2 regions of the Mycobacterium sp. 3519A genome follow, and region 2 is predicted to be linked to the other one. Evidence: riboswitches for the same ligand, from Rfam matches in the RefSeq annotation. Region 2 holds a riboswitch; the other holds the start of a gene.

Region 1 (3,269 bases), 410 kb from region 2:
AGCGTCAGCGTGCCGATGTCGACATGGCCGACTTCGCCTTCTGCGGGCAGCGGTGCCACGTCAACTCTCACTTCGGACAGTGTCATCAGAACGCCGCCGTCGCTTTGGGGTCCGCCGAACCCGAGGAGTTGAACGGCTTCGCGGCCGCGAAACCCTGTTCGAGGTCGGCCAGGATGTCGTCGATGCCCTCGATGCCGACCGCGAGGCGGACCAGTCCCGGCGTCACGCCGGTGGCCAACTGCTCCTCAGGAGTGAGCTGGGCGTGCGTGGTCGACGCCGGGTGGATCACCAGCGACCGCACGTCGCCGATGTTGGCGACGTGGCTGTGCAGCGTCAGCGCGTTGACGAACGCCTTGCCCGCGTCGATGCCACCGGCCAGCTCGAAAGCCAGCACCGCGCCGGTTCCCTTGGGGGCCAGCTTCTTTCCCAGCTCGTACCACGGCGACGTCGGCAGCCCGGCGTAGTTCACCGAGATGACATCGGGATGACCGGCCAGGTATTCGGCCACCTTCTGCGCGTTCGCCACGTGCCGCTCAACACGCAGGCTCAACGTTTCCAGGCCCTGTGCGACGAGGAACGCGTTGAACGGCGCGGCGGCCGAACCGAGATCCCGCAGCAGTTGCACGCGGGCTTTCAGCGCGAACGCGGGCGGGCCGAGTTCGGCGAACACCACACCGTGGTAGCTGGGGTCCGGGGTGGTGAAGCCTGGGAACTTGCCGTTGGTCCAGTCGAAGGTGCCGCCGTCGACGATCACGCCCGCGATCGCCGCGCCGTGTCCGCCCAGGTACTTGGTGGCCGAGTGCACGACGATGTCGGCGCCGTGAGCCAGCGGCTGGACCAGGTACGGGGTGGCGACGGTGTTGTCGACGATCAGCGGTACACCGGCGTCGTGCGCGACGGCCGCGACGTTGGGGATGTCGAGGATGTCGTTCTGCGGGTTGGAGATGGTCTCGCCGAAGAACGCCTTGGTGTTGGGCCGCACGGCCGCCCGCCAGGAGTCCAGATCGTCGGGATCCTCGACGAAGCTGACCTCGATGCCGAGCTTCGGCAGCGTGTAGTGGAAGAGGTTGTAGGTGCCGCCGTACAGTCGCGGGCTCGACACGATGTGGTCGCCCGCGTTGGCGAGGTTGAGGATCGCGAAGTGCTCGGCAGCCTGGCCGGAGGCCAGGAACAGCGCGGCGACCCCGCCCTCGAGCGCGGCGATGCGCTGCTCGACGACGTCCTGGGTCGGGTTCATGATCCGGGTGTAGATGTTGCCGGGCTCGGCGAGGCCGAACAGCGCGGCCGCGTGCTCGGTGCTGTTGAACGTGTACGACGTGGTCTGGTAGATGGGCAGCGCCCTGGCGTTGGTCGCGATGTCGGGGGTCTGGCCTGCGTGGACCTGTTTGGTCTCGAATGACCATCTGGCCTTCGGGTCGTCGAGGGTGTTTTCGGTGCTCATGGGGTGTTCTCCTGATGTGATGGGCCTGGCTGGGGTGCGGTCGACGCACTCAGCGACAACTGCGCACGCCGGACCTCCGCCTGTCTTCTCTGGGGGCCCGTCACAACGGACCCGCGCTTGCCGGTAGCCGGTGGCGGCTACTCAACCTGGTCAATCACCCGGGGCACCCCACCGCGGTTGGAGGGTTGCCGGCCAGCAAGCCGGGGCTTGACGCTGGCACTCATGACCGCACAGAAGCGTATCTCATGTCGCTGACCGGGTGCCAGCGCCGTCTGCGGCCGATGTGATCGTCGCGCCGGCGTCGCCTCGGCGGCATCGGGAGTAGCTCCCCATCTTCCGCGGTTGGTGAAGCTACTGGTCAGTAGGCGAAGCTGGCCCCTCGTGTGCGCAGCGGCGCTTGTAGTCTGGCGCGCGATAGGACATATAGAACCGAAACTGACGCCGGGAGAAGACCACATGAGCGCCGAGCAGCCGACCATCATCTACACGCTGACCGACGAGGCGCCGATGCTCGCGACGTATTCGTTTCTGCCGATCGTGCGGACCTTCACCGAGCCTGCGGGGATCAACGTCGAAAGCAGTGACATCTCGGTGGCCGCGCGCATCCTGGCCGAGTTCTCCGACCGGCTGACCGAGGAGCAGCGCGTGCCGGACAACCTGGCCACGCTGGGCGAGCTCACCCACCACCCCGACACCAACATCATCAAGCTGCCGAACATCAGCGCGTCGGTGCCGCAGTTGCTGGCCGCCATCAAGGAGCTCAAGGCCAAGGGGTACGACCTGCCCGACTACCCGGGCGAGCCGAAGAACGACGAGGAGAAGGCGATCAAGGAGCGGTACGCCAAGATTCTCGGCAGCGCCGTCAATCCCGTACTGCGCGAAGGCAATTCGGATCGACGCGCGCCCAAGGCGGTCAAGGAGTACGCCCGCAAGCATCCGCACAGCATGGGGGAATGGTCGCAGGCGTCGCGCACCCATGTCGCGACCATGAAGAAGGGCGACTTCTACCACGGCGAGAAGTCGATGACGCTGGACACCGACCGCAAGGTCAAGATGGTGCTGGAGACCACGAGCGGCGAGACGGTGGTGCTCAAGCCGGAGGTGGCCCTCGACGCGGGCGACATCATCGACAGCATGTTCATGAGCCGTAAGGCGCTGTGCGACTTCTTCGAAGAGCAGATCGAGGACGCCTACAAGACCGGCGTGATGTTCTCGCTGCACGTCAAGGCCACCATGATGAAGGTGAGCCACCCCATCGTGTTCGGCCACGCGGTGAAGGTCTTCTACAAGGAGGCGTTCGCCAAGCATCAGGAGGTGCTCGACGAACTCGGCGTCAACGTCAACAACGGGATGAGCGATCTGTACGACAAGATCGCCACGCTGCCCGCCTCACAGCGTGAGGAGATCATCCAGGACATCCACGCCGTGCACGAGCACCGCCCGGAACTGGCGATGGTGGATTCGGCCCGCGGCATCACCAACTTCCATTCGCCCAGCGACGTGATCGTCGACGCGTCGATGCCCGCCATGATCCGTCTCGGCGGGAAGATGTACGGCGCCGACGGGCGCACCAAGGACACCAAGGCGGTCAACCCGGAGTCCACGTTCAGCCGCATCTACCAGGAGATGGTCAACTTCTGTAAGACGCACGGCCAGTTCGACCCGACCACGATGGGCACCGTCCCCAACGTCGGGCTGATGGCTCAGCAGGCGGAGGAGTACGGGTCGCACGACAAGACGTTCGAGATTCCGGAGGACGGCGTCGCCAACATCGTTGACGTCGACACCGGCGAGGTGCTGCTGACCCAGAACGTCGAAACCGGCGACA
Region 2 (3,269 bases):
CGTGTGAATCAACGCGAATTAATAGGCTCGCCCCATGAAGGCGGTCACCTGTACCGACGCCAAGCTCGACGTCGTCGAGACGCCGAGCCCGATCCCCGCGAAGGGCCAGCTGCTGCTCGACGTCCTGCGTTGCGGCATCTGCGGCTCAGACCTGCACGCCCGCAACCACTGCGACGAGCTCGCCGACGTCATGGACGAGACCGGCTACCCCGACTTCATGCGGTCGAACCAGTCCGTCGTGTTCGGCCACGAGTTCGCGGGCGAAGTGCTCGACCACGGCCCGAAAACCCGCAAGATCCTGAAGGCGGGCACGCCGGTCGTCGCGCTCCCGCTCATCCGCCGCGGCGAGGAGGTGCACGCCATCGGGCTGTCCGCCAAGGCGCCCGGCGCGTACGCCGAACAGTTGGTCGTCGAGCAGTCTGTGGCGCTGCCCGTCCCCAACGGCCTGTCCATCGCGCATGCCGCCCTCACGGAGCCGATGGCCGTCGGCTGGCACGCCGTGCGCCGATCCGACATCGGCAAGGGTCAGGTCGGCATCGTCATCGGCTGCGGCCCGATCGGCCTGGCGGTCATCCTGATGCTCAAGGCCCACGGTGTGCGCACCGTCATCGCCAGCGACTACTCGCCGGGACGCAGGGCGCTGGCCACCAGATGCGGCGCCGACGTCGTCGTCGACCCAGCCAAGGAGTCGCCCTACGCGGCCGCTGCAGGCCACGGTCACCTCGAAACCCCGCTCGACGCTTTCGATCTCGCGATCGGCACGATCGAGAAGCTGCAGAAGGCGCGGTTGCCGTGGTGGCATGTCTGGCGCGCCGCCGACGCCGTCGGTGCCACCACCCCCAAGCACCCGGTGGTCTTCGAATGCGTTGGCGTGCCCGGCATCATCGAACAGATCATCACCAGCGCGCCGTTGTTCTCCCGGGTCGTGGTGGTCGGTGTCTGCATGGGCGCCGACAAGGTCAGGCCATCGATGGCGATCAACAAGGAAATCGATCTGCGGTTCGTACTCGGTTACACGCCAATCGAATTCCGCGACACCCTGCACATGCTCGCCGACGGCAAAGTCGACGTCAGCCCGCTCATCACCGGGACCGTCGGTCTCGGCGGCGTCGCCAACGCGTTCGAGGCTCTCAAAGATCCCGAGGCGCACGCGAAGATCCTCATCGATCCCAAGATCGACGCCACCGTGCCAACCCCCTAGACTGATCCCAGCTTCACGAGTTGCCGTCGCCAAGCTCCGACTTGACGGCACGCCAACCCCACGCTCGTGGGTGGCTCGGATGACGAAGCGGCCCGCACCGACCGGTGCAGGCAAGAGCGCCTCCACCGCGGAGGCCCCGACAAGGGAGCCGCATGCGCAAGCACTTCTTCCGCTCGTTCGTCGCTGACCCCCTGTGCGCATCCTCGGATGCCGGCCACCACATCGACATCGGCCGCTACTTCATGGCTGTCGCCCGCTCCGCCGTCACCATCCCCGTCACGGCCCAGGTGCGCGGCGGCCTGGTGCACCTCGACACCGCCGAAATCCTTTGGCACCACCGCCCCGACGACGTCGCCTACGCATTGGCGAGCACCGACGGTCGCGCCGAGTGGTCGCCCGAATGGCAGGTGCTGCTCGTACCTGGCGCCGCCCTGGCCGACGAGCGGACCACCTTCACCCTCGCCCATCCGGACGAATGCACCGACTGCGCAGCCGAGGTCAGCCTTGTTGGACCTGGTTGGCGCCGCTGTTGAGTACGTCCGGCGAACCGGAGTGGTAGGTCACCACGTTGTTGACGCCCGACGCGGTGATCTTGTCGGACGAGTCGAGCGTGACCTTGTTCTGCATCCCGGACACCGTGAGCGTCGTGCAGTGGCCGGTGATCGTCACGGTGTTGCCCATACCGCTGACGGTCACCGGGTTGTCGTTGCATTCCAGCGTCTTGTTCTCGCCCATGCCTGAGACGCTGAGTTGCTCACCGGGCGGCGCCGCGGTCGGACGCGAAGGCATGTTCGGTGCCGACGGCACGTCGATGCTCGGGATCGTGACACCGGGGAAACTCGGGATCGAACTCGTCGACTTCTGCACGATGAACCATCCGACGCCGCCCGCGATGATCATGAACACCACGGCCGCGACCCCGAACACGATCCACGGGATACCTGCCGACGGCCTCCGCGGGGGCGGCGACCACGGCGCGCCGTAGCCGGGCTGCTGATACGGCCCCTGCGCCTGCGGCGGCATCGGCGGCAGCGGCGGTGGCAGGTAGCCCTCGTTGGGCGCGGTGTACCCCGTCGTGCCCAACTCCGTCGCCCGCGCGGTATCGGCGAGCGGTTGCTCGAGTGCCCTGATCCGAGCCTCGGGATCGTCCTGTGGCTCCATGCGCAGATGGTGCCATGTCCCGCAGCTAATTGAGTACGTATTCGAGTTGGCTGCGCGAAGTGATTTCGAGCTTGGTGAAGACCTTGCGCAGGTGGTACTGCACGGTCTTGGAGCTGATGAACAGACGGGTGGCAATTTCGGGGTTGGACAGGCCCTCCCGTGCCAGCCTTGCGACCTGAACCTCCTGAGCGGTCAATTCCGGCGTCGTAATGACGGCGGTGCGCTTACGCAGCGTCTCACCGGTGGCCAGCAGCTCGCGGTTGGCCCGCTCGGCGAAGGCCGCCATTCCGATCGACTCGAACATCTGGTGCGCGGTGCGCAGCTGCTCGCGGGCGTCGACGCGCCGCCGTTCACGGCGCAGCCATTCGCCGTAGATCAGATGCGCTCGCGCGAGCTCCGTCCGCACCCGAGCCCTGCCGAATCGCGTGATCGCCTCTGCATACAGGTTTTCAGCCTCGTCACCGTCGGCCAGCAGAGCCCGCGACCGGGCTTCGACTCCGAGCGCCCAATCCGTGCCACTGGCTTCGGTCATCTCCACGAGCCAGCGCAGTGTCTCAGAGGCCGCCGCCAACCTCCCGTTGCGGACCGCCGCCTCGATCTGTTCGGCCGCCGCCCAGTTTGCGACGCCCGGATACCGGACGTCCGGATACTCCTGGTGATACAGCGCCTGCTCCGCGGCGGCCATCGCCCCGGTGTAGTCGCCGAGGCCGTTGAGCAGCACGGCTCTTGTCCACTCGGCGACCGCTATCCCGATGCCCTCCCCACGATTTGGAACCTCGAGCGCGGTTTCGTTGATCAGCGCGAACGCTTCGGTCTCGTCGCCACGCAGCGCCGCTAGTCGCATCGCGGCGTAGGGCGCGAGGTTGCCGCCCGTCGCCTCTGTCACCGCCTTCTGTTCGTCTACGAG

Evidence for each region. A riboswitch is a leader RNA that binds a small molecule or an ion and turns the genes downstream of it on or off. The one in region 2 is predicted to bind S-adenosylmethionine.
Region 1: linked by a shared signal. The riboswitch ahead of C1A30_RS11910 (bifunctional o-acetylhomoserine/o-acetylserine sulfhydrylase) and the one ahead of C1A30_RS09940 (hypothetical protein) in region 2 are both predicted to bind S-adenosylmethionine.

Annotation. Positions count from the first base shown of each region.
Region 1 is NZ_OESG01000013.1:838,177-841,445, forward strand. It holds gene C1A30_RS11905 (homoserine O-acetyltransferase) at 1-86, opposite strand, end outside; gene C1A30_RS11910 (bifunctional o-acetylhomoserine/o-acetylserine sulfhydrylase) at 86-1,441, opposite strand; SAM riboswitch class IV at 1,550-1,669, opposite strand; gene C1A30_RS11915 (NADP-dependent isocitrate dehydrogenase) at 1,898-3,269, shown strand, end outside.
Region 2 is NZ_OESG01000013.1:424,405-427,673, forward strand. It holds gene C1A30_RS09935 (zinc-binding dehydrogenase) at 35-1,201, shown strand; SAM riboswitch class IV at 1,213-1,324, shown strand; gene C1A30_RS09940 (hypothetical protein) at 1,354-1,734, shown strand; gene C1A30_RS09945 (DUF3060 domain-containing protein) at 1,700-2,362, opposite strand; gene C1A30_RS09950 (LuxR family transcriptional regulator) at 2,388-3,269, opposite strand, start outside.